DNA from 3 places in the Rhizobium sp. RHZ01 genome. Region 1 is predicted to be linked to each of the others. Evidence: predicted binding sites of a transcription regulator. Region 1 holds the regulator's gene; each other region holds the start of a gene.

Region 1 (2,201 bases):
ACGCTCTGGCAGCCGCAGGCTGTCCGGGTCACTAAAGGCGGAGAGCATGTCGAGGGCTATCAGAAGTCCGATACCAGCGTGCGGAAGTTCTGCGAGCTGTGCGGTGGGCATCTCTACACCGAGCACCCGACCTGGGGCGTCACCGACGTCTACGCGGCACTTCTGCCGGATCTCGACTACACCCCGGCGCTGCACGTGAACTATCAGGAGAGCGTGCTGCGCATTCGTGACGGCCTGCCCAAATATAAAGACATGCCCGCGGAGATGGGCGGCTCGGGCGACACGTTGCCTGAGTAGCCGCGCTACTTCGCGCCGCGTGACAGTCGCGTCATAAGCTGAGCGGTATAATCGACCATCGGGACGATGCGCGAGTAGTTGAGACGCGTCGGCCCGATCACTCCCACGGCACCGACAATGCGGTCGTCATCGTCACGATAAGGCGCAACGATCAACGACGAGCCGGAGAGCGAGAAGAGCTTGTTCTCCGAGCCGATGAAAATGCGCACACCTGGCCCGCTTTCGGCCAGATTGAGGAGTTCCAGCAAGCTGTCTTTTTTCTCGAGGTCGTCGAACAGCATGCGCAGGCGGTCGAGATCGTCGGCACCGGCGAGACCGGCGAGCAAATTGGCGCGGCCGCGAATGATGAGCTGAGCCGGTTTGCCTTCGTCCGCGCTGCCGGACCACACAGCGATGCCGCGCTCGACGAGATCCTGCGACAGCGTGTCGAGTTCGCGGCGGACATCGTCCTTCAGTCGGCTCAGCTGATTGCGCAGTTCCGGCAGCGTCTGGCCGGTCATATGCGCGTTGAGGAAGTTTGCGGCCTCGGTCAATTGCGATGATGTGACGCCTGCCGGAAGCTCGATGATGCGGTTTTCCACCTGGTCGTGATCGCCAACGAGCACCGCAAGCGCCTTGGTCGGCTCGAGGCGAATGAACTCGACATGCTTGAGCACAGGATCGCTTTTCGAGGTGATGACAAGTCCGGCGCCGCGCGAAATGCCCGAGAGCATTCGGCTCGCCTCGTTCATCATCAATTCCATCGGATTGTCGCGGCTTTCGGCGCGCACCTGCCGATCGATGTTGGCACGATCCTCGGCCGAGAGATCGCCCACCTGCATGAAGGCGTCGACGAAGAAGCGCAGGCCGATCTGCGTCGGCAGACGCCCGGAACTGACATGCGGTGAATAGATGAGGCCGAGTTCTTCCAGATCGCTCATCACATTGCGTACGGACGCCGGCGACAGCGACATCGGCAGGATTCGCGAAAGGTTGCGGGAACCGAGCGGTTCGCCCGTTTCCAGATAGCCCTCCACGATGCGGCGAAAGATTTCCTTGGAGCGTTCATCCAGCGCAGCCACTGCCTCTGAAACCGACGTCGATCTGAACTCCATGAAACCTTGCGTACCCGTGCTGACGATGATCCGACAAAATATAGCCAATCTCTCCGCAGCGGCAAAAGGGAAATTGCAAATGGACGCTGCCAATCGTAGAAGCTCTCAACACCATAGCACGCATGATCTACCCGAAGCCTGCTCACGCCTTCGGCACGATGATTAGGAGAATAGTATGCGGCCCTCAGGCAGAAAAACCGACCAGATGCGCAAGGTCTCTTTCGAGCGCAATTTCTCCAAGCACGCGGAAGGCTCCTGTCTGGTGAAGTTCGGCGATACGCATGTGTTGTGCACGGCGAGCGTCGAGGAAAAGCCGCCGGCATGGCTGCGCAACACCGGCAAGGGCTGGGTTACGGCCGAATACGGCATGCTGCCGCGCGCCACCGGCGATCGCATGAAGCGCGAAGCTGCGGCCGGCAAGCAGGGCGGTCGCACCCAGGAGATCCAGCGCCTGATCGGCCGCTCGCTGCGCGCCGTCGTCGACCTCAAGGAGCTCGGCGAGCGCCAGATCACCCTCGATTGCGACGTCATCCAGGCGGACGGCGGAACGCGCACCGCCTCGATCACGGGCGCCTGGATTGCGCTCTACGACTGCCTGAAATGGATGGAGAGCCGCAACATGCTCAAGGTCGAGCGCGTGCTCAAGGACCATGTCGCGGCCATTTCCTGTGGCATCTTCGCAAACCAGTCGGTCCTTGACCTCGACTATCTCGAAGACTCCTCGGCCGAGACCGACGCGAACTTCGTGATGACCGGCACTGGCGGTATCGTCGAAATTCAGGGCACCGCCGAAGGCACGCCCTTTACCGA
Region 2 (2,201 bases), on a different contig from region 1:
ACGCAGCAGTAGCGAGCTGCCGAAATGCCCTCAATCGACAAACTCCTCCCGCGGTAAGTAAAGAACTCTTTCTCGCGGCATGCCTAGAGGCGGGCTTTACGGCTCGAAGCGTTATCAGGCGAGCGAGCGGCCACGGCTTATCGGAAACCGCTCACCGACATTTCTGATCCGACAACGCCGGAACGAATGACCGGCAACCGCCTTTATCGGCCAGAGGCATTTGCCTCAACCCTTCAGTCCCAACGCTTGCCCCGCTCTTCTAGCGGGGCCTCCAAAGCGATCGAAACAGAGACGTTCTTCATGGAGGATGTTGTGATGTCTCGAAAACAGTTCAGTCACAAGATGAGCCCCTAAATTCCGACGACCTACGCAAGCAGTCTGGAGCAACTGGCTTCCGCGACCCATCATCACACGGAGACCGGTGACGTGCGATAGGCCGGGCTCATCAAACCTGCGTCACGAAAAAAGCCAAGAACCGAAGAATCCGGAAATTCAAGTCTCAGTGCAGCTTGAACTCGCCTTCGACGCGGCACCATTCGTTCTGTCCGGTCAGGCGCTGATGCGTATAGCGGATGGAACGCAGCACCCATCGAGATTGGCCCGCCAGTAATCAAGGAACTTCTGCATCGCAGGAAAATCGGGAGCAATCTTGCCAAACGAAGGGTTGCAGCACGGATTCAAAATCAGGAATGCGGTAGAGTTTATGGGCAGTGGTGAGGCCGAAGCCATTGAGCTGACACTCCAGATCCGATGAAAATCCCATGCTTCATCTCCGTTTAGTGACACTGGCGAATGTGGCGCAAAATTTTGAGGCCAGCAACGGATTTTCAAACGTAAAGACCCCTGTTGTTGTTTTTTTCCAGCGTGTTAGCAGCCGCCTCTGAAGAGAGCCATTTTTTTGTTTTGACCTCTTGAAATCGAAAAATCGCAAAACCAGATCATTTCGCGCAAAACGCTCGACTGAGGTTTTGCTCCCGCCCGGACTGGTCATCCGGTTCGGCCAGGGGAACAACGTCATCATTGTTTGTCCATCGGAGGAAAACATGTCGTTCCGACCGCTTCATGATCGCATTCTTGTCCGCCGGGTTGAGTCCGAAGAAAAAACCAAGGGTGGCATCATCATTCCCGATACCGCCAAAGAAAAACCACAGGAAGGCGAGGTCATCGCCGTCGGACCCGGCGCGCGTAACGATGCCGGCCAGGTCCAGCCGCTCGACGTCAAGGCTGGCGATCGCATCCTGTTCGGCAAATGGTCCGGCACTGAGATCAAGATCAACGGCGAAGACCTGCTGATCATGAAGGAAAGCGATGCCTTGGGCATCATCGAAGCCCCGGCAGAGCAGAAGCAGGCCGCCTGAAGGCCGACCGATCAGTTAAATTAGCTGCCTATTGAGGAGTTAAAGAAATGGCTGCGAAAGAAGTCAAGTTCCACACCGATGCCCGTGAACGAATGCTGCGTGGGGTGGATGTGCTTGCCAATGCTGTGAAGGTGACACTTGGCCCGAAGGGTCGTAACGTCGTTATCGACAAGTCCTCCGGCGCGCCGCGCATAACCAAGGATGGCGTAACGGTCGCCAAAGAAATCGAGCTTGAGGACAAGTTCGAGAACATGGGCGCGCAGATGCTGCGCGAGGTGGCTTCGAAGACCAACGATCTCGCTGGCGACGGCACAACGACCGCGACGGTGCTTGCCCAGGCAATCGTCAGGGAAGGTGCCAAGGCGGTGGCGTCCGGCATGAACCCAATGGACCTGAAGCGCGGCATCGACCTTGCCGTCGACGCTGTCGTCAAGGAACTGAAGACCAACGCGCGCAAGATCTCCAACAATTCCGAGATCGCCCAAGTCGGCACGATCTCCGCTAACGGTGATTCCGAGATTGGCCGTTACCTTGCTGAAGCAATGGAGAAGGTCGGCAACGAAGGCGTCATCACCGTGGAGGAAGCCAAAGCCGCCGAAACCGAGCTCGAAGTCGTCGAAGGCATGCAGTTCGATCGCGGCTATCTCAGCCCCTACTTCGTCACCAATGCTGACAAGATGCGGGTCGAGTTCGAAGATCCTTGTATCCTCATCCACGAGAAGAAGCTCTCGAACCTGCAATCGATGCTCCCGCTTCTCGAAGCCGTCGTGCAGTCCGGCAAGGCGCTTCTCATCATCGCCGAGGACGTCGAAGGCGAGGCACTCGCTACGCTGGTCGTCAACA
Region 3 (2,201 bases), on a different contig from region 1:
GGGCAACGCGGCCTTCGATGTCGGACTTGGCGCCCGAACCGTCGACGATCGTCGTGTTTTCCTTGGAGATCGAAACCTTCTTGGCGCGGCCGAGCATGTCGAGGGTAACCGACTCGAGCTTGATGCCGAGGTCTTCGGAGATGACAGTGCCGCCCGTGAGGATCGCGATGTCTTCGAGCATGGCCTTGCGGCGATCGCCGAAGCCAGGAGCCTTGACAGCAGCAATCTTCAGGCCGCCACGCAGCTTGTTGACGACGAGCGTAGCAAGAGCTTCGCCTTCGACGTCTTCAGCGATGATGAGGAGCGGCTTTCCGGTCTGAACGACAGCTTCGAGAACCGGGAGCATGGCCTGGAGGTTCGAGAGCTTCTTCTCGTGCAGGAGGATGAAGGCGTCTTCGAGATCAGCGATCATCTTTTCCGGGTTGGTGACGAAGTACGGGCTGAGGTAGCCGCGGTCGAACTGCATGCCTTCGACGACTTCGAGTTCGGTTTCAGCGGTCTTGGCTTCTTCGACGGTGATAACGCCTTCGTTGCCGACCTTCTGCATTGCTTCAGCAATGTCGAGACCGATCTGCTTTTCGCCGTTTGCGGAGATCGTGCCGACCTGGGCAACTTCTTCCGAGGTGTTGATCTTCTTGGCCTTGGCCTGGAGATCCTTCACGACTTCAGCAACAGCGAGGTCAATGCCGCGCTTCAGGTCCATCGGGTTCATGCCGGCTGCAACAGCCTTGGCGCCTTCGCGAACGATCGCCTGAGCGAGAACCGTTGCGGTCGTCGTGCCGTCGCCGGCGATGTCGTTGGTCTTCGAAGCAACTTCGCGGACCATCTGGGCGCCCATGTTTTCGAACTTGTCTTCCAGTTCGATTTCCTTGGCGACCGAAACGCCGTCCTTGGTGATGCGCGGAGCGCCGAAGGACTTGTCGATGATGACGTTACGACCCTTCGGGCCGAGCGTTACCTTCACTGCGTCAGCGAGAATGTCGACGCCACGCAGCATCTTTTCGCGCGCGGTGCGGCCGAATTTGATTTCTTTAGCTGCCATGATTGAAACTCCTGAATTCGAGTTGTCCGGGCTATGGGCCCGTAGCTAAAATCGGAAAGGGGAAAAACGGCTGATTAGCCGATGATGCCCATGATGTCGGCTTCCTTCATGATCAGAAGGTCTTCGCCGTTGATCTTGACTTCAGTGCCGGACCACTTGCCGAACAGAACGCGATCGCCAGCCTTGACGTCGAGAGCGACGACCTTGCCGGACTCGTCACGAGCGCCGGAACCGACGGCGACGATTTCGCCTTCCTGCGGCTTTTCCTTGGCGGTGTCGGGAATGATGATGCCGCCCTTGGTCTTTTCTTCGGACTCAACGCGACGGACAACGACGCGATCGTGAAGGGGGCGGAAATTGGTGCTTGCCATTGTCTAATCCCTCGATCAAATGACACTCGCAGGCCGAGAGCGGCCCGCACGGATGGGTGTTAGCACTCGTGCTTGGTGAGTGCTAGCGAGGCAGCATTTAGGAGTGGCCCAACGGGGAGTCAAGAACGGCCGCAATTTTTCTTCGCCGTCCTCACAAACAGCCTTAACAGCAAATCCTTGTCGGAAGTGCGACAGGCTGCGTTCTCTCCGAGATTTCCGAACGTCCTGAAGCTGGAGAGCTTTTGTATCCCCGGAACGTTTGCGGCACCCGCGGGGCGAGTGGCGTCAGGATTGCCGCGCATACACGCCGATGGTATCGAGCAGCTTGGGGCAGGGGGCGGCAACCGTGAACAAAACGATCGCGGCGGACGAAATCATAGCGGTACCGACACTTGGGGAGGCGGCGCGTGTATGGGCGCGCATCGGCTGCTTGGGCTTCGGCGGGCCGGCCGGTCAGATCGCCCTGATGCACACGACGATTGTCGATGAGAAGCGCTGGATTTCCGAGGAGCGCTTCCTGCACGGATTGAATTTCTGCATGCTGCTGCCTGGCCCGGAGGCTCAGCAACTGGCCACCTATATCGGCTGGCTGATGCACGGCGTGCGCGGCGGCCTCATTGCCGGCTTGTTGGTTGTATTGCCGGGCTTCCTTGTCATCCTGATGCTGTCGAGCCTCTACGCCGTCTTTCAGGAGGCCGCGTGGCTTCCCGCGCTTTTCTTCGGAGCAAAGGCTGCCGTTTTGGCAATCGTCATCGAGGCCTTGCTCCGGGTGCGGCGCCGAGCGCTGA

The links. The regulator HrcA, encoded in region 1, represses chaperone genes, less so after heat shock. The targets are predictions, from matches to a motif close to GTTAGCACTCNCNNNNNGNGAGTGCTAAC.
Region 2: a site for HrcA is predicted at 867-895, ahead of groES (co-chaperone GroES). Genes of this name have one in related genera too.
Region 3: a site for HrcA is predicted at 1,472-1,500, ahead of groES (co-chaperone GroES). Genes of this name have one in related genera too.

What each region holds. Positions count from the first base shown of each region.
Region 1 covers NZ_JACUZZ010000002.1:116,376-118,576, reverse strand. The annotation lists gene IB248_RS03370 (GFA family protein) at 1-297, shown strand, start outside; gene hrcA (heat-inducible transcriptional repressor HrcA) at 303-1,391, opposite strand; gene rph (ribonuclease PH) at 1,567-2,201, shown strand, end outside.
Region 2 covers NZ_JACUZZ010000011.1:100,752-102,952, forward strand. The annotation lists gene IB248_RS13815 (DUF982 domain-containing protein) at 1-167, shown strand, start outside; partial or broken gene IB248_RS13820 (aspartate-semialdehyde dehydrogenase) at 500-763, opposite strand; gene groES (co-chaperone GroES) at 1,044-1,358, shown strand; gene groL (chaperonin GroEL) at 1,406-2,201, shown strand, end outside.
Region 3 covers NZ_JACUZZ010000007.1:38,786-40,986, reverse strand. The annotation lists gene groL (chaperonin GroEL) at 1-1,042, opposite strand, end outside; gene groES (co-chaperone GroES) at 1,117-1,413, opposite strand; gene chrA (chromate efflux transporter) at 1,724-2,201, shown strand, end outside.